One region of the Polaromonas sp. P1_F8 genome, then DNA from elsewhere that is predicted to be linked to it. Evidence: predicted binding sites of a transcription regulator. Region 1 holds the regulator's gene; each other region holds the start of a gene.
The links. Region 1 encodes sigma-54, which starts transcription at its own class of promoters, with help from an activator protein. Its sites were predicted from a motif close to TGGCANGNAANCTGCTTT; they were not measured.
Positions count from the first base shown of each region.

Region 2: a site for sigma-54 is predicted at 5,692-5,709, ahead of AC1D1J_RS17220 (ammonium transporter). Genes of this name have one in related genera too.
Region 3: a site for sigma-54 is predicted at 2,080-2,097, ahead of glnA (type I glutamate--ammonia ligase). Genes of this name have one in related genera too.
Region 4: a site for sigma-54 is predicted at 6,052-6,069, ahead of AC1D1J_RS14845 (transglutaminase family protein). Genes of this name have one in related genera too.

Region 1 is NZ_JBFUBS010000009.1:85,668-93,642, reverse strand. Features, by position in the region: gene AC1D1J_RS21355 (HTH-type transcriptional regulator ArgP) at 1-352, shown strand, start outside; gene AC1D1J_RS21350 (PsiF family protein) at 499-795, opposite strand; gene argS (arginine--tRNA ligase) at 931-2,616, shown strand; gene AC1D1J_RS21340 (SPOR domain-containing protein) at 2,659-3,294, shown strand; gene AC1D1J_RS21335 (thiol:disulfide interchange protein DsbA/DsbL) at 3,377-4,039, shown strand; gene lptA (lipopolysaccharide transport periplasmic protein LptA) at 4,198-4,824, shown strand; gene lptB (LPS export ABC transporter ATP-binding protein) at 4,839-5,630, shown strand; gene AC1D1J_RS21320 (RNA polymerase factor sigma-54) at 5,777-7,312, shown strand; gene AC1D1J_RS21315 (THUMP domain-containing class I SAM-dependent RNA methyltransferase) at 7,353-7,975, shown strand, end outside.
Region 2 is NZ_JBFUBS010000004.1:492,012-499,986, reverse strand. Features, by position in the region: gene AC1D1J_RS17240 (RHS repeat domain-containing protein) at 1-1,468, opposite strand, end outside; gene AC1D1J_RS17235 (phosphate/phosphite/phosphonate ABC transporter substrate-binding protein) at 2,096-2,881, opposite strand; gene AC1D1J_RS17230 (hypothetical protein) at 3,114-3,506, shown strand; gene AC1D1J_RS17225 (hypothetical protein) at 3,666-4,127, opposite strand; gene AC1D1J_RS17220 (ammonium transporter) at 4,167-5,621, opposite strand; gene AC1D1J_RS17215 (sulfite exporter TauE/SafE family protein) at 6,134-6,892, shown strand; gene mrdA (penicillin-binding protein 2) at 7,060-7,975, opposite strand, start outside.
Region 3 is NZ_JBFUBS010000001.1:1,244,840-1,252,814, reverse strand. Features, by position in the region: gene AC1D1J_RS05930 (sterol desaturase family protein) at 1-14, shown strand, start outside; gene AC1D1J_RS05925 (EI24 domain-containing protein) at 134-1,060, shown strand; gene AC1D1J_RS05920 (competence/damage-inducible protein A) at 1,085-1,909, shown strand; gene glnA (type I glutamate--ammonia ligase) at 2,149-3,564, shown strand; gene AC1D1J_RS05910 (hypothetical protein) at 3,745-4,275, shown strand; gene glnL (nitrogen regulation protein NR(II)) at 4,317-5,426, shown strand; gene ntrC (nitrogen regulation protein NR(I)) at 5,521-7,044, shown strand; gene xth (exodeoxyribonuclease III) at 7,324-7,975, opposite strand, start outside.
Region 4 is NZ_JBFUBS010000003.1:608,792-616,766, forward strand. Features, by position in the region: gene AC1D1J_RS14840 (circularly permuted type 2 ATP-grasp protein) at 1-2,136, opposite strand, end outside; gene AC1D1J_RS14845 (transglutaminase family protein) at 2,321-5,923, opposite strand; gene AC1D1J_RS14850 (DNA internalization-related competence protein ComEC/Rec2) at 6,186-7,975, shown strand, end outside.

The DNA.
Region 1 (7,975 bases):
GCTGGCCCATCGCCTGCTGGCCAGCCCTGCCGTGATCTTCAACCGCAAGGACGCGCTGCAGGATACTTTTCTTGAACAGCATTTCGGGCTGCGCGACGCGCTGTACCCGCGCCACTTCGTGCCGGCGGTGGATGCGTTCGAGCTTGCGCTGGAGCTTGGCATGGGCTGGGGCATGGTGCCCGACCTGTTGCTGGCCGCGCGCGCCCGTAAGCCGCCGCTGCAGGAGGTGCTGCCGGGCAGCACGGTCGACGTGCAGCTGTACTGGCAGCACTGGGCACGTGAACCCGCTGCGGCACAGCGATTGACGCAAGCGGTCAAGCAGGCGGCGCAAGAGCAGCTACTGCAGGTGTGACGGTGCGTTTATGAGAAAAAAGTGCCGCTTGCGCTTTGTGGACGGGCGCAAGCAGCTACTGAATTAATAGCATTCGCAAAGAAGTTTGGCGCAAAAAAAGCCCGCCATAACATCCATGGCGGGCTGGTTCTGTTTGATGCGACTGGCTACTTGCTCAGGCACTCTTTCATGAAGGCTTTGCGTTCGTCGCCTTTTTTGCCCTTGGCGTCGACGTTGCAGGTTTTCATTTTGGTTTGCTGCGTTGGCGCTTCTTTCTTGGCGCTGAGACACTCTTTCATGAATGCCTTGCGTTCGTCGCCCTTCTTGCCTTCAGCGTCCTTGTTGCAGGCACCCATTTTGGTTTGCTGCGCGGTTTTGGCTGGAGCGTCCGCGGCGTGGGCCACCGGAGACAAGGCCATCGAGACGGCAAAAACGGCGGCGATCAGGGATAACAGCTTTTTCATGGTGGCTCCATTGGGTTGGGGAATCAGGTTTGAGTTCCGGCTGGAATTCCAACACATAACGCCGTGCCGGGCAAATTCGATGACCGGGCATTTACCGGCTCCGGACGGCGCATGGCTTAAACGTAAAATCAGCCCATGCTCTCGATTAAAAAAGACCTGCTCGCGGCCCTGGCTGCGGGGCTGGAAGAACTTTCCCCCGGCGCAGGCGACAAAGCTGCCTTTGAATCCCCCAAAGTGGCGGCCCATGGCGACTTCGCCTGCACGGCTGCCATGCAGCTTGCCAAGCCGCTCAAGCTCAACCCGCGCCAGGTGGCGGAGAACCTGCGCGCCAACCTGCTCACCAAGCCCGCGTTTGAGCGCTGGGTAGACGCCATCGAAATCGCCGGCCCCGGTTTCATCAACATCCGCCTCAAGCCCGCCGCCAAGCAGGAGACCGTGCGCGAGGTGCTGGCCGCCGGCGCGCAGTTCGGCGTACAGCCCGCCGACCCGGCGCGCAAGATGATCGTCGAGTTCGTCTCGGCCAACCCGACCGGCCCTCTGCATGTGGGCCACGGCCGGCAGGCCGCGCTGGGCGATGCGATCTGCAACCTGTTCGCCACTCAGGGCGCGAAAGTCTGGCGCGAGTTCTATTACAACGACGCGGGCGTGCAGATCCAGACCCTGGCTACCAGCACGCAGGCACGAGCCAAAGGCATCAAACCTGGTGATGCCGGCTGGCCTGAGCCGGCCTACAACGGCGACTACATCGCCGACATCGCCGCTGACTTCCTGGCCAAAAAGACCGTCAAGTCTGACGACCGCGAATACACCGCTTCGGGCAACGTGGAAGACATCGATTCGATCCGCCAGTTCGCCGTGGCCTACCTGCGCCACGAGCAGGACCTGGATCTCAAGGCTTTCTCGGTCAGGTTCGACAACTACTACCTCGAGTCCAGCCTGTACAGCTCGGGCCGTGTCGACAGCGCCGTGACCAGGCTGAAGGACGCCGGCAAGACCTACGAGCAGGACGGCGCGCTGTGGCTGAAGTCGACTGATTACGGCGACGACAAAGACCGCGTGATGAAAAAGAGCGACGGCAGCTACACCTACTTTGTACCGGACGTGGCCTACCACCTCGCCAAATGGGAGCGCGGCTTCGGCAAGGCCATCAACATTCAGGGCATGGACCACCACGGCACCATCGCCCGCGTGCGCGCCGGCTTGCAGGCCGCTGGCGAAGGCATTCCGCAGGGCTACCCCGACTACGTCCTGCACACCATGGTGCGCGTGGTGCGCAACGGCGAAGAGGTCAAGATTTCCAAGCGTGCCGGCAGCTACGTCACTTTGCGCGATTTGATCGAATGGACCAGCGCCGACGCGGTGCGTTTCTTTCTGCTCAGCCGCAAGCCCGACACCGAATACATCTTCGACATCGACCTGGCGCTGGCCAAGAACAACGAAAATCCGGTGTACTACGTGCAGTACGCGCATGCGCGCATTTGCTCCATCCTCACCACCTGGGCCGGCCAGGGTGGCGACGAAGCAAGCCTCAAAGCTGTCGACCTCTCGGCGCTGGAGAGCCCGCAGGCGCAGTCATTGATGCTGCTGCTGGCCAAGTACCCCGACATGCTGACCAATGCGGCTGACGGATTTGCACCACACGATGTGGCTTTTTACCTGCGGGAACTGGCGGCAAGCTATCACAGCTATTACGATGCCGAGCGCATCCTGGTGGACGACGAAGCTGTGAAGCTTGCCCGCCTGGCGCTGGTCGCCGCGACCGCTCAGGTGTTGCACAATGGCCTCGCAGTGCTGGGCGTGAGCGCCCCGCGCAAGATGTAAACCATGCGAATTTCAGGACAAGGCAATGAACGTGGGCAAGGTATGAATACACAACGAGGCGGAACCCTGCTGGGGTTGATCATTGGCGCGCTGATCGGATTGGGCGCGGCGCTGGCGGTGGCGGTTTACATCACCAAGGTGCCGGTTCCGTTCATGAACAAGAGCCAGGCACGCAACCCCGACAGCGACGCTGCGGAAGCCAAGAAAAACAAGGACTGGAACCCGAACGCCCCGCTGGCCGGCAAGAACCAGCCCAAGCCGCCGCCTCCGGCCGCAGTTGAAGTGCCTGGTGTTCCGGTACCCGACCCCTCCGCCGGGCCCGCCCCCAAGGCCGCCGCTTCGGCGCCGGCCAAAGTGGCCAAACCAGCAGCGCCTGCCGATCCGCTGGGCGATCTGGCAAAGGCCAAGGTCGAAGGCCTGTCGTCCGCTCCAGGAGCGGATCCCTTCAGCTATTTCATTCAGGCCGGTGCCTTTCGCACGCCGGAAGACGCCGAACAGCAACGCGCCAAGCTGTTGCTGCTGGGCATGCAGGCCAAAGTGACCGAGCGCGAACAAGCCGGCCGCACCGTCTACCGCGTACGCCTCGGGCCTTTCGACAAAAAGGAAGACGCCGACAAAGCCAAGGAGCGCCTGGACAACAACTCGGTAGAAACGGCCCTGGTCAGGGTCCAGCGCTGACACTTTGCGGGGCGACTGAACTTTTTCAGCGGCCGCTGTACCAACCCGTACGAGTATTACCGTCATTCAGGAGAAAAATTTGATGCAACGCCGTGAGTTTTCGCTTTCTGCCGCCTCCATGGCTGCTGCTACCTTGGGCGGCACGACGCTGTCTACCGCGGCACGCGCCCAGGCCAACGCCTTCAAGGAAGGTGTTGATTACCTGACACTGGACAAGCCCGTTCCGACCGAGGCACCCGCAGGCCGGGTTGAAGTCGTGGAGTTCTTCTGGTACAGCTGCCCGCACTGCCACGCCTTTGAGCCCCAGCTCGAAGCCTGGGCCAAGCAGTTGCCGAAAGACGTCACGCTCAGGCGCGTGCCCGTGTCCTTCCGTCCAGACTTTGAACCCCAGCAGCGCCTTTATTACGTGCTCGAGGCCATGGGCAAGGTCGAAGAACTGCATAAAAAGGTGTTTAACGCCATTCACGTAGAAAAACAGCCGCTCAATACCGCCGATGCGGTGATTGCCTGGGCTGAAAAACAGGGCCTCAACAAGGCCAAGTTTGCGGAGATGTACAACTCCTTTTCGGTGACGACCAAAGCACGCAAAGCGACGCAACTTCAGGACCTGTACAAGGTTGACGGCGTTCCCGCACTGGGTATCGCAGGGCGTTACTACACCACAGGCTCCCTGACCCAGACCATGGCACGGGCGCTGCAGGTCACCGATTACCTGGTTGGACAGACCCGTAACGCCAAAAAGTAAGGCCCGGCAAAGCCAGGCCGGCGCCTGCCTTTCGAAAACCCGCCCTTTGCACGGCGGGTTTTTTTATGGCTTTTATGCCCCTACTTTTTCGGTGTAAGCCATTCCCGCAGCTGGCATGGCTACAATGACCCAACACCAAGCAGCAAGATTCGTGCCTTATGAAACACCCCATTTTTTCCCTCATCCTGCCGGTCATCCTGGCGCTGGGGTCGGCTTTCCCGGCCGCTGCCGAAAAAGCTGATCGGGACAAGCCCATGAACGCGGAAGCAGATGCCCTGCGTTATGACGACCTGAAGCAAACCAGCGTTTTTACCGGCAATGTGGTGATCACCAAGGGCACGACCATCGTGCGCGGCGAGCGCGTTGACGTCATGCAGGATCCCGAGGGCTACCAGCAGGCGGTGTCCGTCGCGGCGCCCGGCAAGCTGGCGTTTTACCGGAAAAAGCGTGACGGCGTAGACGAATACATCGAAGGCGAAGGCGAACGCATTGAATATGACAGCCGTGCCGACCTGGTGAAGTTCATCAAGCGGGCGGTGGTGCGCCGCTACAACGGCGCCACCCTGGTGGACGAAACCACCGGCAGCCTGATCGTTTACGACAACAACACCGACGTCTTCACCGTGGATGGGGGCGCGCAAAACCGCACGGCCAGCAACCCCACGGGGCGGGTTCGCGCCATGCTGTCACCCCGCGCGACAGCCTCGACACCCGTCGCGGCGCCGCCCGCAGGCCCCGCCCCGGTTCTGCGCCCCAGCACGACGCTGGGCAATGAAAAGAACTAGAAAGACCTGCACAGATGGATGTGGTGACTGACACTTCAGCGGCCCCGGCCGCTCCTGCCTTGACCCCCAGTCGCCTTGTTGCGCAAGGTCTGCAAAAATCGTACGGCAGCCGCAAGGTGGTGCAGGACGTTTCGCTGTCCGTGCAAAAAGGCGAAGTCGTGGGCCTGCTGGGCCCCAACGGTGCCGGCAAAACGACCTCGTTCTACATGATCGTGGGCCTGGTGCGCGCCGATGCAGGCGAAATTTCCATCGACGGCGAATCGGTCGAGCACATGCCGATTCACCTGCGTGCCCGCCTGGGCCTGAGCTACCTGCCGCAGGAAGCGTCGATTTTCCGCAAGCTCACGGTGGAAGAAAACGTGCGTGCCGTGCTGGAGCTGCAGCTCAACAAAGCCGGAAAACCGCTGGGGCGCGCAGACATCGAGTCGCGGCTCGACGCGCTGCTGCAGGATTTGCGGGTAGATCATTTGCGCAATTCACCGGCGCCGGCGCTTTCCGGCGGTGAACGCCGCCGGGTCGAAATCGCGCGGGCGCTGGCAACCCAGCCGCGCTTCATCCTGCTGGATGAGCCCTTTGCCGGTATCGACCCCATTGCCGTGATCGAAATCCAGCGCATCATCGGCTTCCTCAAATCGCGCGGCATCGGCGTGCTGATCACCGACCACAACGTGCGTGAAACACTTGGCATTTGCGACCACGCCTACATCATCAGCGACGGCCACGTGCTGGCCCAGGGTACGCCTTCCGAAATCGTGAACAACGCCGATGTGCGCCGCGTCTACCTGGGCGAGCACTTCAAGATGTAAGAAGATGGCTCCCCCCTGTTGTCGCTCACTTCGTGTAGCTCCCTCTCCCCCTCCAGGGACGGCGCCTGCGGCCTGGCAAAGCCAGTTCCGCGGCGCCCGCTGGTTAAAGACGTATCGCCTCAACCTTCCGCAAGTTTGAAAGTCCAGTGAAACAAGGTCTGTCATTACGCGTCTCGCAGCATCTTGCGCTGACACCTCAACTACAGCAGTCGATCCGGCTGTTGCAGCTGTCGACGCTTGAGCTGAGCCAGGAGGTCGAGCAGATGCTCGACGAAAACCCGTTCCTGGAAGTGTCGGAAGAGACGGCGGTGCGCGAAGAGTTTGGGCTGGAGCACATCAACACGCCGGTCAGCCAGGACAGCCGCGAGTTTGAATCTGCTACGGATTCGATAGCTGGCGGCGCCGACGAGACCAGTGCTGCAACCCCGAATGACGCAGAAGTCAGTGCGGAGCCCAAGCTCGAGGAAAGCTGGGAAGGCGATGGCACGGTAGAAACCGCGCCCGACGACAGCGAGTGGGGAAGTGACGCACCGGCGCGCAAGAACAACAATGAAGAGAGCGAAGCCGAGGCCTCCGACCTCACGGGCAGCCATGAGTCGCTGCAGGACCACCTGCACCGGCAATCGCTGAGCTTGCGCCTGTCGGAAGAAGACCGCGCCGCGCTGCACTTCCTCATTGAATCGCTCAACGACGACGGCTACCTTGAAGACAGCCTGGCGTCGCTCGCGGCCGGTCTAGCAAAAGATGACATGGCGCAGGCGGAAGAGCTGGAGCAGCGTTTTGCGATGGCGCTCAAGCTGCTGCACCACATGGAGCCTGCCGGTGTCGGTGCGCGCAACCTGGCGGAATGCCTGAGTCTGCAGCTGCTGGACTGCAAGGACTGCGAGGAAACCCGCGCCGCCATTGCCATGTGCAAGCAACCGATGGAGCTGCTGGCCAAGCGCGACGTCAAGCGCCTGTCTCACCTGTGCGGTTTCACCGAAGCCGCCATCAAGGGTGCGATCACGGTGATAGGCCGGCTCGACCCCAAGCCCGGACGCCGCTTTGTAAACGTGGAGCGCAACCTGATCGTGCCCGACGTCATCGTCATCAAATCGGGCCGGGGCTTCAAGGTTTCGCTCAATGGCGACGTCATGCCGCGCCTGCGCGTGCACGACATTTATGCCAATGCCCTCAAGCAGCACAAGGGCCAGGGCGGCCAGGCGCTGCAGCAGCGCCTGCAGGAGGCCCGCTGGTTCATCAAGAACATCCAGCAGCGCTTTGACACCATCCTGCGCGTGAGCAGCGCCATCGTGGAGCGGCAGAAAAACTTCTTCACGCACGGCGAACTCGCCATGCGCCCGCTGGTGCTGCGCGAAATTGCCGACGAACTGGGCCTGCACGAATCCACCATCTCACGCGTGACCACGGCCAAGTACATGGGCACCCCTTTCGGCACTTTCGAGCTCAAGTATTTCTTCGGTTCCGCGCTCGGCACCGAAACCGGCGGCAATGCTTCCAGCACAGCGGTGCGCGCGCTCATCAAACAATTTGTCTCGTCAGAAAGCCTCAAGAAGCCGCTCAGCGACAACCAGATTTCCGAAATGCTCAAGGAGCAGGGCATTGAATGCGCACGCCGCACCGTGGCCAAGTACCGCGAGGCGCTCCGCATCGCGCCCGCCAACCTGCGCAAATCACTCTAGCCGCCAACCAGGCCGCGCTGCCCGTCCCTCAAAGTCAGTCATGAATCAACTCCAATTGTTTTTACCGTGCGCCGCAGGCGTCGAAACCCTGCTGGCCACCGAGGTCAAGCGTGTCACCGGGATCGACGGCAAAGCCTGGCGCGCCGGCGTGCAGCTGCAGGCTTCGTGGCGCGACGCGCTGCAGCTCAACCTGCACAGCCGGCTGGCGCAGCGTGTACTGATCGAGCTGCAGCACAACCAGTACCGCAGCGAACAAGACCTCTACAACGCTGCCGCCAATGTGGCCTGGGAAATCTGGTTCACGCCCAAGCAGACCTTCAAGGTCGAGATCACCGCCCAGCACAGTCCGCTGCAAAGCCTGAACTTCGCGGCGCTGAAGATCAAGGACGCGATCGCCGACCGCTTTCGCGCCAAGTTCGACGACGTGCGGCCCAGCGTCGACACGCGCTGGCCCGACGTGCGCGTCTACGTGCACCTGACGACGGACACCGTCACGGTTTATATCGACACCTCGGGCGAGCCACTATTCAAGCGCGGCTGGCGCGAAGACAAGGGTGATGCCCCGCTGAAAGAAACCCTGGCCGCCGCCATGATTGCCGCCAGCGGCTGGGATCAGCTCTGTAAAGAAGGCGTGCCGCTCTATGACCCCTGCTGCGGCTCGGG
Region 2 (7,975 bases), on a different contig from region 1:
GGGCGATGAAGCCGTTGGCATCCTGTACCCGGCTGGCCGCTGAGCTGTTGCCTGTACCGCTGGGCTTGTCGGCACCGGTGACGGCAAGCTTGCCTTTGTTGGTGCTGTAGTTGTAGGTGCGCTGGGTGCCCAGTGGGTCGGTGACTGTGGCCGCTCCAGTGGCGTAACTCACCGTGTACAGATCAGCTCCGCCTGTATAGCCGCTGCCGATGGCCCGGCCCAGGCTGTCGTAGGTGATGTTGGACAGCCGGATTCCCCGCTCGTCGGTGATGCCGGTAACCAGCTGGAAGTAGGCGGCGTTCTCATAGTGGTAGCTGCGGGTGACGGTGCCGCCGGTCAAACCCGGGTAGCTGACGCTGGTCAGATGCGAGGTGGCGGTGGTGCCGTCGTAGGTGTAGCGGGTAACCTGGCCGTCGCTGGCAGTCACACTCGCCAGCTGGCTGCTGGCGTTGTACACAAAGCTGAGAGTGCGGCCGAACTGGTTGCTGACGGTGAGAAGCAAACCGGGCACGGGGGCGATGCTGGCGGGAGTACTGGTGGTGCTGTAGGTGTAGCTGTTGATCCAGCCGTTGCGCTGGGTCACGGTGAGCAGCTTGCCGGCTGTATCGAACTGCCACAGGCTGTCGTCGTCCAGGCGTTTATACAGAAGGCCTGTGGCGTTGGCTGTCAGGCTGTCGGCGCTGTTGCCGGCATCCCAGCTGCTGGTGGTGACATTCCAACTGAATGCGCGTACGCTGCCGTCGCCAAAGATGACACGGGCGATGTTCCCTGCGGTGCCGGCCGTGCCGTCTTGCTTGATGGACACGGCATGGTTGTGCGACCAGGCGCGGGTCAATCCGGGATCGACCGCCAGGCCTCTGTCGGTGGTGCCGGCCCAGCTGCTTCGGAAGTGCCGCACCAGGCTCAGGGCATCTGCGCCTTGCCCTGTGTAGTCGGTTTGTGCCAGGATCTTCTCGCCGGTCGCCGGAATGATCGGCTTAGACGTTTGCTCTCCGTCCTGCGAGGGTGGTGATTCTTCCGTTGGTCTTTTACAGATCTTTGGCTCTGGTTCCGGGGGAATCGGGACCGCCAGCGGGGATAGGAACGGTATGCATGCGTTGGAACCAATATCCCAGGTTGTGCCGTCGGGACACTCGCAAGCCGGATTTACTTGCGTAGATGCCGGGCCTTGGTCCTCCGGATCATAGTTAAGCTCCGGATGACCAACCAGGGTTTTTTTGACGGAGCAACCATCGACTCCACCGCTCACAGGTGCAAATGACCACGTGCCAGCGTAATAAGTGTTATAGACACCAATGTAAGCCGTACACGCTGCAGCTTTGGTATTGAACCACCCACCTGCACCTATGGGATAGCTATCCCACTGATACTCTGTGCAAATTGCCCAGCTCGAGCCAGAGGCAAAAACCAGCGTGACAAACAATAGACGGCGCAGCAGCAGTTTGGCCTCGGCTGCGCATCGACTCATTGGCCGAAAATATTGATTGACCACTCCTCACTCCCTCTTATGCAATTTGAGAGCCAGTGTCAGCGGGTGGTGTGAACCCTGTCAATCGCGTTTCGTAAGGCGCATTGCTCAATCAATCGCGCTGCTCGTTTAATCCAAGCAAGGTTTGACAACTTCGAGCGGCACGAGTAACCCAAACATTCTCATTTGGAACCGATGCCGATGTACGAATGACTAGACATGTGCACCGAAGGGGTTAACCGGCATGTGCGCGTTTGAAATAATTAGCGCCCCCTTCAAATAGAGGAGGCGTTGTCGTTTTGGCGCACCCGACACTGAGCATGGGGGCTACGGAAAATCCAGATCGTCAGAGTTTTTTTGAAAATGAGCCGGTCCTTTTTCCGTCTCTAAGCAGAACCAGGTCTTGAGTACGTTGTGCTTCCAGTGACGAGTCGAAGTTGGCCGCCTGGTTCACGGCATCCAGCATACCCAAGAGGGCGATCAGGAAGTGCCGGGTACGGCAAGGCCAGTCAGTTGCGGTGTTGCTACCGCAGTCTTCAGAAAGTCTGCCGTCAGGCCGGCGCAACCATCCCGTTTCGCACGCCATGCGCCGTCAGGCGCTCAAGGCGCAAGCCGTAAAGGCCTGGTTCAAATATTGAGCCACTTCAGCAGCTCGCGCATGCGGGCTTCCGACGTGGTGTCGAACTGCTCGATGCCGATACGCTTGAGCACGTCCTTGCCGGCATCGCTGGCGGGCAGCGCCAGCAATTCCTCCTGGATCGCCTTGAGCTGTTCGGGCTTGACGCGTTTATGGGCCACCAGCGGGAAGTAGGGCTGCGCCACGCTCTTGTGCAAAATACGGCCGCCCTCTTTTTCCCATTTCTTGGCAATGCCTGAGTAAGAGGCGACACCACCCACATCGGCGAATTTGTTGTCGAGGTAGAAGCCGACAGCCGCCTGTTCGCGCACGAACTGCACGTTTTCCTTGTCCACCAGGATGCCTTTGTCCCTGAGCTCTGCGGCACAGAAGCGGGACATATAGGCGATTTGCTCGGGCAAGGCAATCCGCTTGCCCTTGACGTCGCCGATGGTCTTGAGGGCCGAGCCCTTGGGCGCAATGATGAAGCACTGCCCGTCGGGCTTGGTGCTGGCGATATAGCTGTAGCCGTAGTCGCGCATGCCGCGCGCCGGGTAGTCGCTCGGGCGCGCCATCACCAGGTCGAAGCGGCCGGTCTGCATGCCTTCTTCCAGCTGCTTGAACTCGCGCGCAAACACCACGCTGACCTTGGCCTTCATGGCCTTGCCGATCACCTCGGCCAGCCCCTGGTATTTGGCAATCACCTGGGCGTGGTCCAGCCCGCCCGAAGTGCCTTCGCTGATGCCCAGTATCAGTTGCTGGGCCTGCGCCTGCGCCTGGGCATTGGCAGTGCCCATACAAAACGCGCCGAACCCCAACACCAAGGCCCCTGACATGCAATTCCACCGCATAAGTCCCTCCTTATATATAAAGCTCCCGCATGCTACTGCGTGCGTCCGGCGCTGGCTAGCGCAATTTACCCCCGGTCCGTTTTCCGGCAGTCTTTATGCCCCGGGGGAGCAGCCTGCGTTCGCACACCGATGACACAATGCGGACCACGCCGGAAACTGCCGGTGTCGCATTGACATCATGAAACACCTGACCACCCTTTCGATCGCCCTCCTGCTGGGCGTGCTGTCTGCCTGCGGCTCGGCGCCACGCGCCAGCCAGGACCCGCTGTCGATTGCCCGCGCGCCGGTGGCCGCGGCCATCAACGACTACCAGCGTTGTGCCCAGAGCGCCTTGCAGCCGCTGAAAGACAACCCGGAGCAGTCCGTGTTTGTACTCGCCGATGCCGCACTGGCGGCCTGCGATGCCGGCCTGGAGCAGGTGCGGCGCAGCATCCTGGCGGACAACGCAGGCCACCCTTATGTGGCTGCGTTTGCTGAAGAGGCCAGCGCCAACATCCGCATTCGCACCCGCAACATGCTGGCGCACAGCCTGAACCGTGCGCGGGAAGCGCAACCACAACCGGCGAAATAAACCGGCCGCCGGCCCTGCGCCGGCCTATCGCAAGCTCTTCACGAAGCGCGGCGCGTTCGGGGCAAGAACACCGCAGAACCGGCTTTGCCGGGCTGCAGGTGTCGCCACCCTGAGGGGGGTTCCGGCTACACGCAGTGAGCCGAGACAGGGGGCTACAAGTTATCGCAGGCCCTTCACATAGCGCGGCGCGTTCGGGTCGCGCTGGCGGCGCTCCCGCGGCGACTCGCCCTCGCCGAAGATGGCACCGAATGTCGACTCGATAAAGCCTGATTCAGGATAAACCTCTTCCTCGGTATCAATGGACCGTGCGCTCTGGCGGTCGGGCACTGGCGCCGGGACAAGCACCGGCTGGCTGCGCTCCTTCACCACCTCGGACACCAACTGCACCAGCGGCACGCGTGCCTTGGGCTCGGGGGTCGCCATGATTTCTTCCAGCCGATCGGCCCACACCGCCAGGTCCACGTGGCCATCCTCGGCGGCTTTTTCCCGCGCAAAACGCGCTATTTCGGCGGCGTATTCCTGGTTACCGGCCATCCACTCGGTGTCGGTCACGCGGCCTGTTTTACGGCGCAACAGCACATGCAGGTGGGCCGCAACGGCAATTTTTTCACTGGAGGGCATGGTGCGCAATCCTTGAAAGTGGAGTCCGTTGTTTGTCAGTTACGTGCCCAACCGCTCGGCGTGCTGGGTGATGTCCAGGCCGTCGCTCTCGGCGGCTTCGCTGACACGCAGGCTGACGATCAGCGAGGTGACCCACAAGGCCAGTGCCGTCATGAACAGGCTGTAGAGCATGACGGCGCCGGCGCCGATCGCCTGGGTCATCAGGCTGCCCTCGACACCGGAGATGGCCTTGCTGGCAAAAATGCCGGTCAACAGCGAACCCACAATGCCGCCCACGCCGTGCACGCCGAACACGTCCAGCGAATCGTCGGCGTTGAGCAGGCGCTTGAGGCCCGTGGCACCCCAATAGCAGGCCACGCCCGCCACCAGGCCAAACACCAGGGCCGCGCGCGGCGAGACAAAACCCGCCGCCGGCGTGATGGCGACCAGCCCGGCGACCAGGCCCGAGCACAGTCCCAGCAGGGAAGGACGCCCGCGAACAATCCATTCGGCCGCCATCCACGAGAGAGCGCCCGCGGCCGCCGCGATGTGCGTGACGGCCATCGCGAGGCCGGCCCGGCCGTCGGAGGCCACGGCGGAGCCGGCGTTAAAGCCAAACCAGCCGACCCACAGCATGCCGGCACCGGCCATGGTCAGGCCCAGGTTGAAAGGCGTGAATGGTTCACGGCCGTAGCCGTGGCGCGGCCCGAGCGCGTAGGCACAGACCAGCCCGGCAATGCCGGCATTGATGTGCACGACCGAGCCGCCGGCAAAGTCCAGCGCGCCCATGCGCGCCAGCCAGCCATTGGGCTCCCAGACCCAGTGGGCAATGGGTGCGTAAACGACGACGGTCCACAGCGACATGAACACCAGCATCGCGGAAAACCGCATGCGTTCCACAAACGATCCGACCACCAGCGCGGCCGTGATGATGGCGAAGGTCAGCTGGAACATGGCGTAGACCGACTCGGGAATGTTGGGCGCGATATGGCTCACGGCCACCTTCTGCGCGTCCTTCACGTAGTCCAGCCCGGTGAACCAGAGCCGCTCGGGACCCCCCAGATAGTGCCCAAGCGCACCTTTGCCGGGCGTGAAGGCGATGGAGTACCCCACCGCAAACCAGAGCAGGCTGACGACAGCACAGATGGCGATGACGCAGGCCATGACGTTGAGCACGCTTTTCTTGCGCACCATGCCGCCGTAGAAAAGGGCGATGCCCGGCAGGGTCATGAGCAATACCAGTGCGGTGGAGGTCATCATCCAGGCAGTGTCGGCACCATTGAGGGTCTCCACGCCGACCAGTCCCGGTTGGGTCAGCGGCGCCGGGGCGGCCGCTGCAGGAAGCGGCGCAGAGGCCGCAGCCACCGGTGCGGCAGGAGGCGCAGGAACAGCGGCCGGTGCGGGGGACGGTGCGACTTCCGGAGCGCTGGCAGTGACTGCTGGCGGCGCCACCGCCGGGGGAGCCGTGGTCTGTGCCAGGGCTTGCTGGCATGCCAGGCCCAAGCATAAAGACATACCCAAGGCCAGAAATCTGTTCATATGCATACGGTGCCCGCCTGTTCAATCAACCAACAATTGGTAACAACAGGCATAAGTCGTGCCAATACCGCAGTAGCTCGTGTGATGGGACTGCAACGGAAAATATGTACTGCAAAAGTGCGCAAACGATTGGCGTGGTGCCCCAAAAACATCCACAGAACCAGCGGCCGCCCAAAGCCCGGGGCCGGGAAACCCCCAATGCACTGGGACAGTGCGCCCGCTATATTGGATTACTTGCTGACGAGCCTTGCTGCTCGCAACGCGAGGAGCCGAGGAGACACGAGAGAGTCATTAAGAAGTACACAAGCAAAGCGGCATTCCACAAGAGATGCAGATTTGCAAAAAGCGCTGGCAACCCCAGCGCTTTTTTTATGTCTTCGCCCTGATGAAGTCATCCCCAAAAAACCTCGTCGGCCTTGGCTGACGAGCGCAAGCAGCTATCTATTTGATAGCATGAACCGGTTCTGTGCGATGAGACAATCCGGGCCATGGAATTACTCATCGTCTCGTTGGCCTCCCTGCTCGCCGGTTTTGTGGACTCTATCGTCGGAGGCGGCGGGCTGATTCTGGTGCCGGCCCTGTTTGCGGTTTTCCCCACCACGCATCCGGCGACCCTGTTTGGGGTCAACAAGGGAGCTTCTGTCTGGGGCACCGCGGTTGCCACGGCCCAATATGCCCGCCGCGTGGAGCTTCGCTGGGCGGCACTGCTGCCGGCGGCCGCCGCCGGGTTCACCGGCTCGCTGGCGGGCGCCTGGCTGGTCACCGTCCTCTCGCCGGGCTTTTTGCGCAAGACCCTGCCCTTTGTGCTGCTGGCGGTGTTGCTCTATACGCTGGCCAGGAAGGAGCTGGGCCGCCACCACACGCCCCGCTTTACCGGGCATGCCGAAACCGCGGCGGCCTGCTGCATCGGGCTGGTGCTGGGGTTTTACGACGGCTTCTTCGGCCCGGGCACCGGCAGCTTCTTTGTATTTTTATTTGTGCGCTGGCTGGGTTATGACTTTTTGAACGCGTCGGCTTCGGCCAAGCTGCTCAACACCGCCACCAACCTTGCGGCGCTGGCGCTCTTTGCCTGGAAGGGCCATGTCTGGTGGCATTTCGCCCTCACGATGGCGGTGGCCAACGTGGCGGGCAGCCTGCTGGGCACCCGCCTGGCCCTCAAACATGGGGCCGGTTTTGTGCGCGGGGTGTTTATCGCCGTGGTCAGTGCGCTGATCCTGAAAACCGCTTTTGACGCATTTGCGCGCTGACCGTGCGCAGGCAGTTTGCTATTGATTTAATAGCTGCCTGCGCACGTCCTGTATGGGTTTTCGGCGAATTTCGCTTGAAATCCTGCCATCACCGTTTAATACAAAATTGGCGTTCAGCCCAATAAGGACGGGCACAAGTCGCTATCAAATAGATAGCAATAGTCAGCTCAATCGGGGTTGATGCCCGCCGCCGCCATGGGTGGCGGGAGCTTGCTGAGCGCCTCCGCAATCGCCGCCGTCCTGGCTTTGGCGGCAGCGGCGGCGGCGGCGTTCGTGGGGCCGGGAGAAGCGCCTGCTGCGCCGGCCGACAGCTGGCTGGCCACGTCGGCGGCCTGGCGCGGCTTGCCGATGGGCGCTGCCGCCAGCCCCTTCTGCACCGCCACCATGTCTTCCTCGCTCGGGTACTGGCCCAGCAGCACATAGTCAAAAACACGCCGTGCAATCGGCGCCGCCACCCCGGCACCCCAGCCGGCGTTTTCCACGATCACCGCCAGCGCGATCTTGGGGTCTTCGGCCGGCGCAAACGCCATGTAAACAGCGTGGTCGCGCTGGTACTCTTCCATCTTGCTGCTGTTGTACTTGTCTTTCTGGCCGATGGTGACCGCCTGGGCTGTGCCGGTCTTACCGCCGCTCAGGTAGCCCGCGCCGGCAAACACGCGTGCCGAGGTTCCTTCCTGGGTGACGCCGACCAGGGCCTTGCGCACGATCGCGATGTTTTCAGCCTTGTAGCCCAGGTTTTCCGGCGCGTCGGCGGGCAGCGGGTGCATGACGCGTGTCACCGGGTCCTGCGTGCCGATCACCAGCCGCGGCCTGTGTTTGACGCCGTTGTTGGCCAGTACGGCCGTGGCCTGCGCCAGCTGCAGCATGGTGAAGGTGTTGTAGCCCTGCCCGATACCCAGCGAAATGGTTTCACCGGGGTACCACTTCTGGTGCTCCGGCTTTTTGTAGGCTTTGCGTTTCCAGGCCTGGCTGGGCAGCACGCCCGTGACTTCGCCGCTGATATCGATGCCGGTGATCTGCCCAAAGCCGAGCGGCTTCATGAAGTCGTGCATGGCGTCCACGCCGAGCTCGTTGGCCAGCGAG
Region 3 (7,975 bases), on a different contig from region 1:
TCGGCAAAGCCTGAACTTGCTGAGCTCTTAAGCCAGCATGAGCCGCGGGACTGGCTTTGCCAGACCGCAGGCGGGCGGCCTCCTCGGGGGGGAGTTACACGCAGTGAACGACTGTGGGGGCTACACTTTCAGCATGAGCAAACTTCTTGACGCCTTCTGGCGCGCTGCGATGTATTGCCTGCACCCGCGGGTCATTGCGTTGTCGGTCCTGCCGCTGATCATCATGGTGGTGATCTCCCTGGGCCTGGGGTATTTTTTCTGGAACGATGCCGTGGAAGCCATCCGGTCGCAGATTGGCAGCTACGAGCTTGTCAGCACGCTGGTGCGCTGGCTTGAGGGCTTGGGCCTGAGCGACCTGCGCATGGTGCTGGCACCTGCGTTGTTGCTGTTCCTGGCGATCCCCGTGATCGTGATCGTGGCACTGCTCTTTGTGGCGCTGCTCATGACGCCGGCCATGGTGGCCCTGGTGGCTGAACGGCGCTTTCCCCAGATGGAACGCAAACGCGGCGGTTCCCTGTTCACCAGTTTGTTCTGGTCGCTGGGATCGACCTTGCTGGCTGCGGTGGCGCTGGTCATTTCGATTCCGCTTTGGTTGATTCCACCGCTGATCCTGGTGCTGCCCCCGCTGATCTGGGGCTGGCTGACTTACCGTGTCATGTCTTATGACGCCATGGTGGACCACGCCAGCAGTGAAGAGCGGCGCCAGATATTCAAGGAGCATCGCCTGCCGCTGCTGGCGATCGGTGTGTTCAGCGGCTACCTCGGCGCGGCTCCCAGCCTGCTGTGGGCCTCGGGCGCGATGTTTGTAGCCATGGCACCCATCCTGGTGCCGGTGGCCATCTGGATCTACACCCTGGTGTTTGCGTTTTCCTCGCTCTGGTTTGCGCACTACACGCTGTCGGCCCTGGAGCAACTCCGCAAGAAGAATAATGCCCTGGCGCCCGACCCGCTTGCGCAAGCAGCTATCCAATCGATAGCAAGTGAGCTGGCCCCCGATGCCCTTCCCGGGCCGGCGCCCAGCTTCGGTTCGCTGGGCGGCAAGCCCGAATCACAACCCTGAACCCGTTACCTGACAAGCCTGAACATGACCCCACAATTCGGCCTCATCATCGTCGGCGACGAAATCCTTTCCGGCAAACGTGCCGACAAGCACCTGCCCAAAGCCATCGAACTGCTGGGCGCGCGTGGCTTGCAGCTGGCCTATGCCGACTATGTGGGCGACGACCCTGCCCGCATCACGGCCACGCTGGCGCGCGCTTTTGCCGCCGCGCGTGAACATGGCGACGTGGTCTTTTCCTGCGGCGGTATAGGTGCCACTCCGGACGACCACACCCGGCAGTGCGCCGCCAGAGCGTTGGGCGTTGACCTTGCGCTGCATCCCACCGCCAAAACACTGATCCTCGAACGCATGGCAGATGTGGCCAAAGAGCAGGGCACGCCCTACGAGCCTGACCGGGACGACAACATCCATCGGTTGAACATGGGCGTGTTTCCGGTCGGCGCAGAGATCATTCCGAATCCGTACAACAAGATTCCGGGCTTTACCTGCCGGGCGGGGCAGGGGGCGGTCCACTTCGTTCCGGGCTTTCCTGTGATGGCTTGGCCGATGATCGAATGGGTGCTTGACAACGGCTATCCGCACTTGCACCAAAAGTCGGCTTACACCGAAAAATCAGTGATCATTTTTGGGTCCATGGAGGCCATGCTCACGCCCTTGATGCTCGATATTGAAGCGGCACATGCGGGTGTCAAAGTGTTCAGCCTGCCGAGCGTGGACCACCCTGAATATGGCCGGCATATTGAATTGGGAGTGAAAGGCGCCCCCGAAGCGGTGAGCCGCGCCTATCCCGACATGCTGGCGGGGCTGCACAAATTTGACCTGAAATTCGGCCCCGAATTGGTGCGTTAAATCAGAGCCCCAAATATGTGCGGTTTGTGATTTGCACCTAATTGGTGCATTTGTTACTGCCAGGTGTTTTTTGTATTTTCGGCTGTGCCAAGGCGGGAAGTGAAGCCAGATCACGGCACAATCAGCGGCACAATCCGGGGCTTGGCAGGAAACTCAACCGCCAATGTCTGTGGCACAAAAAGTGCATTCGACAGCCCGAATAGATTTTTCAACCACCCATCCAGCAACAGGAGATTTTGATGGCAAAGACCGTCGCAGACGTCATGAAAATGGTCAAGGAAAACGAAGTCAAGTTTGTTGACTTCCGTTTTACCGATACCCGGGGCAAAGAGCAGCACGTGACCGTGCCCGTGTCCCACTTTGACGAAGACAAATTCACGTCGGGCCATGCATTCGACGGCTCCTCAATTGCCGGCTGGAAGGGCATTGAAGCCTCTGACATGCAACTGATGCCTGACCCAAAAACGGCCAACATCGATCCGTTCTTTGAAGAAACCACGCTGTTCATGAGCTGCGACGTGCTCGAGCCCGCCGACGGCAAGGCCTATGACCGCGACCCGCGCTCCATCGCACAGCGCGCAGAGGCTTACCTCAAGGCTTCCGGCCTGGGCGACACCGCTTACTTCGGTCCTGAGCCAGAATTCTTCATCTTTGACGACGTGCGCTGGAACACCGACATGTCGGGCACCTTCTTCAAGATCGAAGAATACGAAGCACCCTGGAACTCCGGCGCCAAGCTCGAAGGCGGCAACCGCGGCCATCGTCCTACCGTGAAGGGTGGTTACTTCCCCGTGCCTCCTGTCGACAGCACACAAGACATGCGCGCCGAGATGGCCCTGATCCTCGAATCGCTGGGCATCCCCGTTGAAGTGTTCCATCACGAAGTGGCTGGCGCCGGCCAGAACGAAATCGGTACCCGTTTCAGCACGCTGGTTCAGCGCGCCGACTGGACCCAGGTCCTGAAATACGTGGTGCAGAACGTGGCCAACGCCTACGGAAAAACCGCCACCTTCATGCCCAAGCCTGTTGTCGGCGACAACGGCTCCGGCATGCACGTTCACCAGTCCATCTGGAAAGACGGCAAAAACCTGTTTGCCGGCGACGGCTATGCGGGCCTGTCTGATTTCGCCCTGTACTACATCGGTGGCATCATCAAGCACGCACGTGCCCTGAACGCCATCACCAACCCAGGCACCAACAGCTACAAGCGTCTGGTTCCCGGCTATGAGGCACCGGTCAAGCTGGCTTACTCGGCCAAAAACCGTTCGGCATCGATCCGCATTCCTTACGTTGCCAATCCAAAGGGCCGCCGTATCGAAGCACGTTTCCCCGATCCACTGATGAACCCTTACCTGGGCTTCTCGGCCCTGATGATGGCGGGTCTGGACGGCGTGGAAAACAAGATCCACCCGGGCGAAGCCGCCACCAAGGATCTGTACCATCTGCCGCCCGAAGAAGACGCAAAAGTGCCAACCGTGTGCCACAGCCTGGACCAGGCGCTGGACGCACTCGACGTGGGCCGCAGCTTCCTGACCAAGGGCGGAGTGTTCACCGACAGCATGATCGACGCCTATATTGAACTGAAGATGGGTGAAGTGACCCGCCTGCGCCAGGCGACCCACCCCATCGAATTCGAGATGTACTACTCCCTGTAATCAGGGAGCGAAAGCTCAACTGCCTACTGTTTACTTGTACAGTTTGTGGTCAAAAAGGGACGGCATATGCCGTCCTTTTTTATTGCCCCGGCAGGTTGTGGGTTTGCTGGCTTTGTATTTCGGCACCTTTGCCGCATACTGATAGACCGTCCTCGCCCTTCCTGGGCATCAGGAGTTCCTATGAAACACACCTTATTGCTTTCTACCTTGTCGTTGCTGCTGGCTGGCGCGGGGAATGCTGCATGGGCGCAGCAGATATACCGCTGCGCGGGCATCGGAGGCGCGGCCCCTGAATACATCAACAACGCCAAAGACGCCCAAACCCGGAGCTGCAAACTGCTGTCCGGCGGCAATGTGACGGTGATGCAGAGCACGCCGGTGCCCAAAGCCGCGGTTCGTGTGGCTGCGGCTGCAGGCTCCAGTGGCCCGCGCACCGATGGCAGCTCCGAACAGCGGGCCCGCGACAACGACTCGCGCGCCATTCTTGAGGCCGAATTGAAAAAGGCCGAAGCCAAGCTGGCCGAGCAGCAAAAAGAATTCAACAACGGTGAACCTGAAAAACAGGGCATTGAGGGCCGCAATTACCAGCGCTACCTGGACCGCGTGGCCGAGCTCAAGGACAGCATCGCCCGCAATCAAAGCGACATTGCCGGCCTGAAGCGCGAAATCTCCCGGCTGCCTGCCCCGGCCTCAGCGGCTATCGTCAATTAAACCAAGGCGATAAGCCGCGACAAGCCGGCTTCTGGAGGAAAATGGATGGCTTGAACAAGCCCTCCATCCGCGTCGCTTTATCGTCCGTCCCGGTCAAAGGACTTCCCCCGCGCTTTCAGGCGTTTGACCTGCTGGCCACGCTGGTGGCTGTGGTGCGCACCAACGGCACCGTGGTGTTTGCCAATGCCGCGCTGGAAGACGCACTGGGCACCTCGCGGCGGACCATTGAAGGCTCGCAGCTCCCCGATTGCTTTACCGAGCCGCTCATTTTGCAAAATGCGCTGGAGGGCGCGGGCAGCAATGAATTTGCCGCCCTGCGTTACGACGCGTGGCTCAGGCGCCTGAACCACGAACCGCTGCCCGTGCATGTGGTGGTGGCGCAGACCGACACCCCGGGTGAGGCGATTGTGGAGCTGCTGCCGCTGGAGCAGCAAGCCAAGCAGGAGCGCGAAGAACGCCTGATCGACCAGGCGCAGGCCAACAAGGAGTTGATCCGCAACCTGGCCCACGAGATCAAAAACCCGCTGGGCGGTATTCGCGGCGCTGCGCAGCTGCTGCAGATGGAAATCGGCAAGGACCTGACCGAGTACACCCAGGTCATCATCCATGAGGCAGACCGCCTGCAGACGCTGGTAGATCGCCTGCTGGCCCCGCACCGCCGCCCGCACCTGGTGGGCGATGTCAATATTCACGAAGTGTGTGAGCGCGTCCGCTCCTTGATCCTGGCGGAGTTCCCAAAAGGTTTGAGGGTTACGCGCGACTACGACATCTCGATTCCTGATTTCCGCGGAGACCGTGAACAGCTCATTCAGGCGGTGCTGAACATCGCGCACAACGCCGCGCAGGCTTTGGCGGAACGGGTGGCAGCGGGCAATGCGCACATCACTTTCAGGACAAGAATCGCCAGGCAGGTAACTTTTGGCAAGCAGCGCTATCGCTTGGCATTGGAATTGCATGTTATCGACAATGGACCGGGTGTGCCGGACTCCATCAAAGACCGCATCTTCTATCCGCTGGTATCCGGGCGGGAAGGTGGTTCGGGGCTGGGGCTGACATTGGCGCAAACCTTTGTCCAGCAACACCACGGTTTGATTGAGTGCGACAGTGTGCCGGGCCGTACAGATTTCAAGCTGCTTATACCGCTGCCTTGAAATGTGTTCTCAGCCATGATTGATACATAACGCGATCGTGCAGAGGGTTCCAGAAAGCCCTGCATTGAAAGCACGAAAAAAGGGACTGCACTACATGAAACCGATCTGGATCGTTGATGATGACCAGTCCATCCGGTTTGTTCTGGAAAAGGCCCTGCTCCGCGAGGACCTTCCTACGCGCAGTTTCACCAATCCCCGCGAAGTTCTTGCCGCACTGGAAAGCGCGACGGAGGATGAAGGGCCGCAAATTCTTGTGAGCGACATACGCATGCCGGGCGGCTCTGGTCTGGATCTGCTCGAAAAGGTCAAGGAAAAACTCCCCGGCCTGCCGGTCATCATCATGACCGCATTCTCCGACCTCGACAGCGCCGTGTCTGCCTTCCAGGGCGGCGCCTTCGAATACCTGCCCAAGCCGTTTGACCTGCCAAAGGCGGTAGAACTCATTCGCCGTGCAGTGGAAGAAAGCCAGCGCGAAGAGGTGGCTGAAGAGCGCATGGCCTCCGCGCCCGAAATGCTCGGCCAGGCGCCAGCCATGCAGGACGTGTTCCGCGCCATTGGGCGCTTGAGTCAGAGCATGGTGACCGTGATGATCACCGGTGAGTCAGGCTCGGGCAAAGAGCTGGTGGCGCGTGCGCTGCACAAGCATTCGCCGCGCGCCAATGGGCCCTTTGTGGCCATCAATACCGCGGCCATCCCCAAGGATTTGTTGGAAAGCGAACTGTTCGGTCATGAGCGCGGCGCGTTCACCGGCGCGCAGACCATGCGGCGCGGCCGCTTTGAACAAGCTGAGGGCGGTACGCTCTTTCTCGATGAAATCGGCGACATGCCGTTTGACTTGCAGACGCGCCTTTTGCGTGTGCTGAGTGACGGCCATTTCTACCGCGTCGGCGGGCACAACGCCGTCAAGGCCAATGTGCGCGTGATCGCTGCCACTCACCAGGACCTGGAGCAACGCGTCAAGGAGGGCGGCTTCCGCGAAGATCTGTTCCACCGACTCAATGTGATCCGCCTGCGCCTGCCCGCACTGCGTGAGCGGCGCGAAGACGTCTTCATGCTGACACGCCACTTCCTGCAGCAAAGCGCCAAGCAGCTTGGTGTAGAGCCCAAGCGGATTTCCGACCTGGCACTGCAGCAGCTCAGCAACTTTGGTTTCCCCGGCAATGTGCGCCAGCTCGAAAACATTTGCCACTGGCTCACCGTCATGGCGCCGGCGCAGGTGATTGAGCCCAAGGATCTTCCACCCGAAGTGCTGGGCGTTATCCCTGAGTCGGGCAAAACCCAGGCGCTGGCCGAGAAAGCGGGTGCTGCCAAAGTAGAGTGGACAGCAGGCACCGGCGCCGAAAAAGCGCCTGCCAGCCATGTGGCTGAAGCTGCCGTGCTGGTGCCGTCAGGCCCTGGCCTTGAGCAAAGCTGGGAAAGTGGTCTTGAAGCAGAAGCCCTGGCATTGCTGGCGACCGGTCGTAGTGACGTGTGGGATGTGCTGACCCGGCGCTTTGAATCCAAACTGATCCAGACCGCACTGGTCAATACACGCGGGCGCCGCATTGAGGCCGCTCAAAAGTTAGGCATAGGCCGCAACACCATCACGCGCAAGATCCAGGAGCTCAATCTGGAGTGAATGTGGCCCCCACGGTCGCTCACTTCGTGTAGCTCCCTGCCCCCCGAGGGGGCCGCCCGCCTGCGGTCTGGCAAAGCCAGTCCCGCGGCTCATGCTGGCTTTAAGAGTTCAGTGCGTAAGCAGTGAGGGCTGGTATTCACCAGTGGGCAGCCGCGGAACCGGCTTTGCCGGGCCGCAGGCGTCGCCCCCTTGAGGGGGGAACAAGCTACACGCAGTGAGCTTGGACAGGGGTGCATCACTTTTGGGGGAACGGGCTACACGCAGTGAGCCTGGACGGGGTTAGCTCAATTCCAGGGTCACCGGCGCGTGGTCGCTGGGCTTTTCCCATTTGCGGGGCACGCGGTCTATGGTGCAGCCTTTGACTTGCGGCTTCAGGGCGTCGCTGACCAGGATGTGGTCGATGCGCAGGCCGCGGTTCTTCTGGTAGCCCAGCATGCGGTAGTCCCACCACGAAAAGCTTTTGAGCGGCTGCTCGAACATGCGGAAACTGTCGGTCAGGCCCAGCGCCACCAGCTGGCGGAAATGTTCACGCTCTTCCTTCGTGTGGTGAATGGTGTCGCGCAAGCCCTCCGGGTCGAACGAGTCCTGGTCTTCGGGTGCGATGTTGAAGTCACCCAGTAGCACCAGTTGTGGGTGGGCTGCCATCTCCGCGCGCACATAAGCCTGCAGACCTCCCAGCCAGCGCATCTTGTAGGCGAACTTTTCGCTGCCGGGCTCCTGCCCATTGACGAAATAGCCGTTCAGCACGCGGATGGGTCCCGCAGGGCCATCCACCGTGGCGGCAATGACGCGTGAATGCTCGTCTTCAAAGCCGACGATGTTTTTCACCACGTCGCGCAGCGGCGTGCGCGACAGGATGGCCACGCCGTTGTAGGTTTTCTGGCCAAAAGCAACGGCTTCATAGCCGGCGGCCTTGAGCGCCTCCAGCGGG
Region 4 (7,975 bases), on a different contig from region 1:
TTGCCCGCCCTGGCTTTGGGTCTGGCCCACGGCGCTGAACGATGAGCAGCGCTGGAAGAAGTCGGTCTCGGTGCGCACGATCATGTGCCACTGTTCCTGCGACAGGCGTTCGCGCACGGCAGATGCGGCGCTCTTGAGCGCCCGCAGGTTAAAGCCTACGCTGGCGGCCTGTTCGGTGTCGGCCAGGTTGGCGATCAGGGCGCGTTCGAAGACACGGCGCGCATGCGTGGCCGGCGGCACGGTGTCCAGCACCAGCGCATTGCCGACGGCCATGCTGGTCAGCCAGGCCAGCAGCGGCTGCGACGTCTGGTCTTCGCCGCCCAGGCACTGCAGCGTGATCTGCGCCAGGCGCGTAGAGTTTTCGGCACGCTCGGTGTAGCGGCCCAGCCAGAAAAGATTTTCGGCCGCGCGGCTGGTTACTGGCGGACGGTGGCGCAGCGGCGCTGCGGCCCAGACAGGCGCCGGCTGCTCGGTGCGCGATGCGGTGGTGTGTTCGGCCGCCGCCTTGGTTGCCGAGGGGTCGCCCAGCACCCACACGTCGGCACTGCTGCCGCCGTGCTGCATCGACGACATGTTTTCGTTCTTGCCCGCCAGCCGTGCCAGCCCGCCCGGCAGCACCTGCCAGGAGCCGTTGCCGTCGGCCACCGCAAACACGCGCAGCATGGCCGAGCGCGGGGAAATCCGCTCGCCCTGCCAGGTTGGCGTTTGCGGCAGCGGCAGGTAGGCCTGCACGGTGAAGTCTTCGCCCCGGCGAACAATGCGGCCGGCCCATTCGTCCAGCGCGCGGCGCGACAGGGTATGGCCGATGACGGATTCCATGCCGGTGCCCGGATAGGTCGGCTTGATCACGCAGGTCTTGAGCTGGCTCAGCACGTCCTGCATCACCGCCTGCTCGCCGCACCACCAGGTGGCCAGCGAGGGCAGGGCCAGCGTTTCACCGAGCAGGTGCTCGGAGAGCGCGGGAAGAAAGCCGAGCAGCGCGCTGGATTCGAGGAAGGCCGAGCCCGGCGTGTTGACCACCAGCACATTGCCCGCGCGTATCACCTGTAGCAGGCCGGGCACGCCCAGTGTGGAGTCCGAGCGCAGTTCCAGCGGATCGAGAAATTGGTCGTCCAGGCGCTTGAGCAGCCCGTGCACACGCTCCAGGCCGCGCAGGGTTTTCAGGTAAAGCTTGTCATCGCGCACCAGCAGGTCGCTGCCCTCGACCAGTGTCAGGCCCAGGAAGCGCGCCAGGTAGGCATGCTCGAAATAGGTTTCGTTGTAGGGGCCGGGCGTCAGCAGCACCACGCGGCTTTCCTCGTTGCTGTCCGTCGGGCTCATGGCCTTGAGGCCATCCACCAGCGCCTTGTACGACGCGGCCAGCCGCTCGACCTTCATTTCGCGGAAGGCTTCGGGGAACAGCAGTGAAATCGTCAGGCGGTTTTCGAGCAGGTAGCCCAGGCCCGAAGGCGCCTGCGTGCGCTGCGACACCACCGACCAGCGGCCGTCGGGGCCGTGCGCGATGTCGAAGGCGGCAATGTGCAGATAGGTGCCGCCGGCCGGCTGCACGCCCTGCATGCCGCGCAGGTAACCCGGGTGGGCATGCACCAGCGCGCTGGGCAGCAGGCCCTTGGAGAGCAGCTCCTGCGGGCCGTAGATGTCGGCCATCACGCGGTCCAGCAGGCGGGCGCGCTGCTGGATACCGGCCTCGATCTGCGCCCAGTCGGCGGGCGAAACCATCATGGGGAACAGGTCCAGCGACCAGGGCCGCTGCGGGCCGTTGGCGTCGGCGTAGACGTTGTAGGTCACGCCGTTGTCGCGGATCTGGCGGCGCAGGTTGGCGGTGCGGTGGTTCAGGTCGTAAAAACCGTCGCTGCCGAGGAAATTGAAAAAGCGTGTCCAGTCGGGCGACAGGGCGTCGTCCATCCCGGCCGCCGGGGCTTCGGGCCGGGCCGGGGCTGTTTCAGGGGGGCTGCCCGCGGCCCGCAGCGCGGGCTGTGCCGGCGCGGCTGCTTCAGCGGGCGCGGGGCCTTCGGACACACGGCCCCGCAACTCATCGAAATGCCCCGCTGCCGCATGAGGCGCCAGCGCGGCAGCCAGTGCGCAGGGGGATTCAAGCGACTGGGCGGCAAAAAGTGACTGGGTGTTATTTTCCACGTGGGTGCAAGTATGCCTGCGGCCCATCCCCTGCAAGGCTCAAGGCGGGTTCAATGCGCGGCCAAATGGCTATTTATGCCGCCTGTGCATGCAAATGTTGCAGCCATAAGACAGCCGTTGACGGTACGGGGAGGCGCTTCGCCCGGGGCTCTCAAGCTCCCGGGCCGCTGCCGCAGGCACGGATTCAGCGCAGATCGAGCGTGAACGGGAACTCCCGGCTCGGCTGCGCCGGCGCCACTCGCATCTTGCCGGGTGTATGGCCCATGCGGAAAAAGCGCGTGAGCCGGCGGCTTTCAGCCTCGTACGAATTGACCGGCAGCGTGTCGTAGCTGCGCCCGCCTGGGTGCGCCACATGGTACTGGCAGCCGCCCAGCGAGCGTTCCATCCAGGTGTCGACGATGTCAAACGTGAGCGGTGCATGCACACCGATGGAAGGGTGCAGGGCCGACGGCGGGTTCCAGGCCTTGTAGCGCACACCGGCCACATATTCGCCGACGCGGCCGGTGCTTTGCAGCGGCAATGCCCGGCCGTTGACGGTGACGACATAGCGGTTGTCGTTCAGGCCCGTCACATGCACTTCGACGCGCTCCAGCGATGAATCCACGTAACGCACCGTGCCACCGGCCGAGCCTTCTTCGCCCATCACGTGCCAGGGCTCCAGCGCGCTGCGCAGCGTGAGTTCGATGCTGTTGGACTTGACCTGCCCGATCAGCGGGAAGCGGAACTCGAAGTGAGGTTCGAACCAGGCCATGTCGAAGGCGTAGCCGGCTTCGCGCAGCTCGGTCAGCACGTCTTCAAAATCCATGCGGATAAAGCCCGGCAGCAGGAAGCGGTCGTGCAGTTCGGTGCCCCAGCGTGTGACACGGCCGTGGTAGGGCTTGTTCCAGAAGCGCGATACCAGCGCGCGCAGCAGCAATTGCTGGGCAATGCTCATGCGCGCATGTGGCGGCATTTCAAACGCGCGCAACTCCAGCAGGCCCAGGCGCCCGGTGGCGGAGTCGGGCGAATACATCTTGTCGATGCAGAACTCGCTGCGGTGTGTGTTGCCGGTGACGTCGACCAGGATGTTGCGCAGCGTGCGGTCCACCAGCCAGGGCGGCATGTCGGCGCCGTATTTTTTGCGGTTGTTCTCGATCTCGCGCAGGGCGATTTCCAGTTCGTACAGCTGGTCGTTGCGGGCCTCGTCCACACGCGGTGCCTGGCTGGTCGGGCCGATGAACATGCCCGAGAACAGATAGCTCAGCGACGGGTGGTTGTGCCAGTAGGCGATCAGGCTGCCCAGCACCTCGGGCTTGCGCAGGAAGGGGCTGTCGGCGGGCGTCGCGCCACCCAGCACAAAGTGGTTGCCGCCGCCTGTGCCGGTGTGCCGGCCATCGGTCATGAACTTCTCGGCCGACAGGCGCGTCTCGTGTGCGATCTGGTAGAGAAACTCGGTGTGTTCCACCAGTTCGCCCCAGTTGTAGGCTGGGTGGATGTTGACTTCGATGACCCCTGGGTCAGGCGTGACCTGCAGCATTTTCAGGCGCGGGTCGCGTGGCGGCGGGTAGCCTTCAAGCACGATGCTCACACGCAGCGACTGCGCCGTGGCTTCCACTGCGGCCAGCAGATCGAGGTAGTCTTCCAGCCGCTCCATCGGCGGCATAAAGACATAGATCGCACCCACTTCGCCGCGGCCCGACTTGTTGGCTTTGCTGTCCGGGTCGGCCTTCGGTTTGTCTTTGGGGCCATTGGCGCGGGATGGGTCTCGTACTTCCACGCAGAGCGCGGTGCGAGTGAGCCAGGCGGCCGATTCAAAGGGCTTGGGCGCGCGATCGTCGGCAGGCGTCGTTTCCTCTGCGGCTGGCTTGCCATTCAACCCGTCCGTACCGTTCGTTCCGTTGTTTCCCAGCGGACGGAACTGCAGGATGCGGCTGGCTTGCGACAGCGCGGTATTGCCCGTCATGTAGCGCGCCATGTATTGCGCCAGCGAACTGGCGCTGCCGCCTGCCGAAGGGGCTGCCGGTGTGGCACCACTGGGCGCGCTGAAGCTGCCGTTGTAGCGCGCCGCCAGTGAGGAAGCCGCCGGCAGGTCCTGTCGCGGCGCAAATGGATCGGACTCGATCATGTAAGGGTAGTCGGTCTTGGACACCCAGGGCACCGAATCCAGCGGCAGGCGATAACCCATGGGCGAATCGCCCGGCATGAGATACATGCGCTCTTCGCGGAAGAACCAGGGGCCGGTGGTCCATTTGGGCCCACTCAGCGCGGGCGAGGCGCCTGCGTTTCGTTGCTTGAGTTGCTCCTTGGTTTGCAGCGGCAGCACATAGCCCACGACGGAATCCAGGCCCTGCATGAAGACGCGGCGCAGGCGTTCGCGCTCCATGGCGTCGTCCAGCTTCGAATCAAATGGGTCGACATTGACTGGCAGCCGGCGTTCGCGCCAGAGGTAGTACCAGGTATCTTCATAGCCTGGCGTGATGTAGGTGGTGGCCAGGCCCAGCTTGCCCGCCAGTGTCTGCACAAAACGCTGCGCGTCGGCGCTGGTGTAGTTGCAGGGCTGGCGCTCGTCGGCGAAGAGGCTCGGGTTTTGCCAGATCGGCTGGCCGTCCTTGCGCCAGAAAATGCTGAGTGCCCAGCGCGGCAATTGCTCGCCCGGGTACCACTTGCCCTGGCCGAAATGCAGGAAGCCGCCTTCGCCATATTCGGCGCGCAGCTTTTGCACGAGCTCGGTCGCATAGCCGCGTTTGGTCGGGCCCAGTGCGTCGATGTTCCATTCGGCCGCGTCTCGGTCGGTGGTGGCCACAAAGGTCGGTTCGCCGCCCATGGTCAGGCGCACGTCGCCGGCCGCCAGGTCTTTATCGACCTTTTCGCCCAATGCCAGCACCGCTTGCCATTGCTCCTCGGTGTAGGGCTTGGCCACGCGCGGCGATTCGTAAATGCGCTGCACCGCCATGTGGTGCTCGAACTCGACTTCGGATTTGTCGACGCCGCCTTCGACCGGGGCGGCACTGGATGGCTCGGGCGTGCACGCCAGCGGGATGTGGCCTTCGCCGGCCATCAGGCCGGACGTCGGGTCCAGGCCGACCCAGCCGGCGCCGGGCAAAAACACCTCGCACCAGGCGTGCAGGTCGGTGAAATCGGCTTCCGCACCGCTGGGGCCGTCGATGGATTTGACGTCGGCTTTCAGCTGGATCAAATAGCCCGAGACAAAGCGCGCGGCCAGGCCCATGTGCCGCAGTAACTGCACCAGCAGCCAGCCGGTGTCGCGGCAGGAGCCGCAGGCCAGGCGCAGGGTTTCTTCAGGCGTCTGCACGCCGGGCTCCATGCGAATGGAGTATTTGATGTCCGACTGCAGGCCCTGGTTCAGGCCCACCAGGAAGTCGATGGTGCGCTTGGGCGTGCGGTCGATTTTTTCGAGGTAGCGCTTGAGCAGCGGTGTGGCCGGCTGGGTGGCCAGGTAGGGCGCCAGTTCGCGGGCCTGCAATGCGTTGTAGGTAAACGGGAATTCCTCGGCAGCCGGTTCCAGGAAGAAGTCAAACGGGTTGAACACCGCCATTTCCACCACCAGGTCCACCGTGACCTTGAACTCGCGCGTCGGCTCGGGAAACACCAGCCGGGCCTGGTAATTGGCAAACGGGTCCTGCTGCCAGTTGATGAAGTGGCCGGCGGGCTCAACCCTGAGGGAATACGACAGTACCTGTGTGCGGCTGTGCGGCGCAGGCCGCAGGCGGACGACTTGGGGGCCGAGTTTGACCAGGCGGTCGTATTTGTAATGCGTGATGTGGCTCAGGGCGACGTGGATGGACAAGGCAACCTCGCTTTTAAAGGAACGGGCGTGCAATCACGCCCTCAGGAAAATACGCTCAGCAGACCGCCACATCTTGCGGTCTCAGGAACGCCGTGTAAACAGCTTACCCGGATTTGGTGGCATTTCTGAAAGCAAGAGCTGCGCCACGTGGTCTCTTGAGTGTGAACCGGCTGTTTGGCGCTGTTTGTTGTTTACCTGCCGCGCTTTCCCGTTAAGCTCAAAGCGGTCAGCGCATAAAAACAGTTCAAAGGGGAGGCGGGGTTTGAATCGACCTGTATCGGCCGGGGCACGGCTGTATGCGGCAAGCCCGGGGCCGGTGTTTGCCGGTTTTATTGCGGGTGTTGCCTTGCAGTTGCAGCAGCCCGCCTTGTGGCCGCAACAGGTTTATGCCGCCATGGCCCTGCTGGCCTGCATCCTGGCTGGCCTGTACCTGCGCTTTGGCAGACAGGGCCTTCCTTCATGGGGCCGGGTGGTTTCGGCCTTTGCCCTTGCTGCCTTGCTCGGCGTGGGCCTCACCGGCTGGCGCGCTGGCGTCTTCCTGTCAGCGGCGCTCGATCCGGCGCTGGAGGGCCGCGATATCGAGGTCACAGGCCAGGTGCTGGCAATGCCGCAACCCGGAGAAGACGGCCTGCGTTTCCGCCTTGCCGTGGAATCTGCCCGCCTCAATGGCGGCACAGTCACCTTGCCGCCGCAAATCATGCTGGGCTGGTATTGGGGCTTTGCCGGGCGCGAGCCCACCGTGCCGGCGCAGGACGCCGACCCGTTCGAGATAGCACTGGCCTTGCAGCGCCAGCCGCAAGCCCTGCGCGCCGGAGAACGCTGGCAAATGACGGTGCGGCTCAAGGCGCCGCACGGCAACAGCAACCCGTTTGGTTTTGACTACGAACTCTGGCTGTGGGAGCAGGGCATACAGGCCACGGGCTATGTGCGTGCCGGCCCGCGCGACGCACCGCCGGCAAAACTCTCCAGCAGCTGGCAACACCCCATTGAGCAGGCCCGGCAAGCCGTGCGCGAAGCGATTTTTGGGCGCATTGAAAACCGGCAGCTGGCAGGCGTCATTGCCGCGCTGGTGGTCGGCGACCAGGCCGCCATCGAACGTGCCGACTGGGATGTGTTTCGTGCCACGGGCGTAGCTCACTTGATGAGTATTTCAGGCCTTCATATAACGATGTTTGCCTGGGCTGCCTCACTGCTGATCGGCGCGCTGTGGCGGCGATCAGCGCGTTTCACGCCGCGGTTGTGCCTGGTGTTGCCGGCAGCCGCTGCAGGTGCTTTGGGCGGCTTGCTGCTTGCCACCCTGTATGCATTGTTTTCCGGCTGGGGCGTGCCCGCGCAGCGAACCATCTGGATGCTGGCCACCGTGATCCTGCTGCGGCAAGGCGGCAGGCAGTGGCCCTGGCTGCAGACCTGGCTGCTGGCCATGGCCGTGGTGGTGGCGCTGGACCCATGGGCGTTGATGCAAGCCGGATTCTGGTTGTCTTTCGTTGCGGTGGGTGTTTTGTTTGCTACAGATTCAGGAGCTGCTCGCGCTCATGGGGAAAGGGCTGCAGCCCAATTCGACTCAAAAAAACAACCTGAGGACGGGTGCTGGTGGCAGCGCCGGCCCAGATGGCTGGACAGCGTTGGGCGTGCGATGCGGGAGCAATGGGTCGTCACGCTGGCGCTCACGCCCCTGTCGCTGCTGCTGTTTAACCAGGTCTCGCTGGTCGGCCTGCTGGCCAATGCCGTGGCCATTCCGGTGGTGACGCTGGTCATCACGCCGCTGGCTTTGCTGGGCGTGGCGTGGGCGCCGGTGTGGTCGCTGGCGGCATGGTCGGTCGGCGGGCTGGCGATATTTTTGCAATGGCTGGCGAGCTGGCCGCTGGCCTCGGTCAGCGTGGCGGCGGCGCCGCTGTGGTGTGCTGTCGCCGGCGTGGCGGGCGGCGGCCTGTTGGCCACGCGCCTGCCGTTTCATTTTCGAGCGCTGGGCCTTCCGCTGTTGCTGCCGGTGCTGTTGTGGCAACCGGCCCGCGTGGCACCGGGGCAGTTCGAGCTGCTGGCCGCGGACATCGG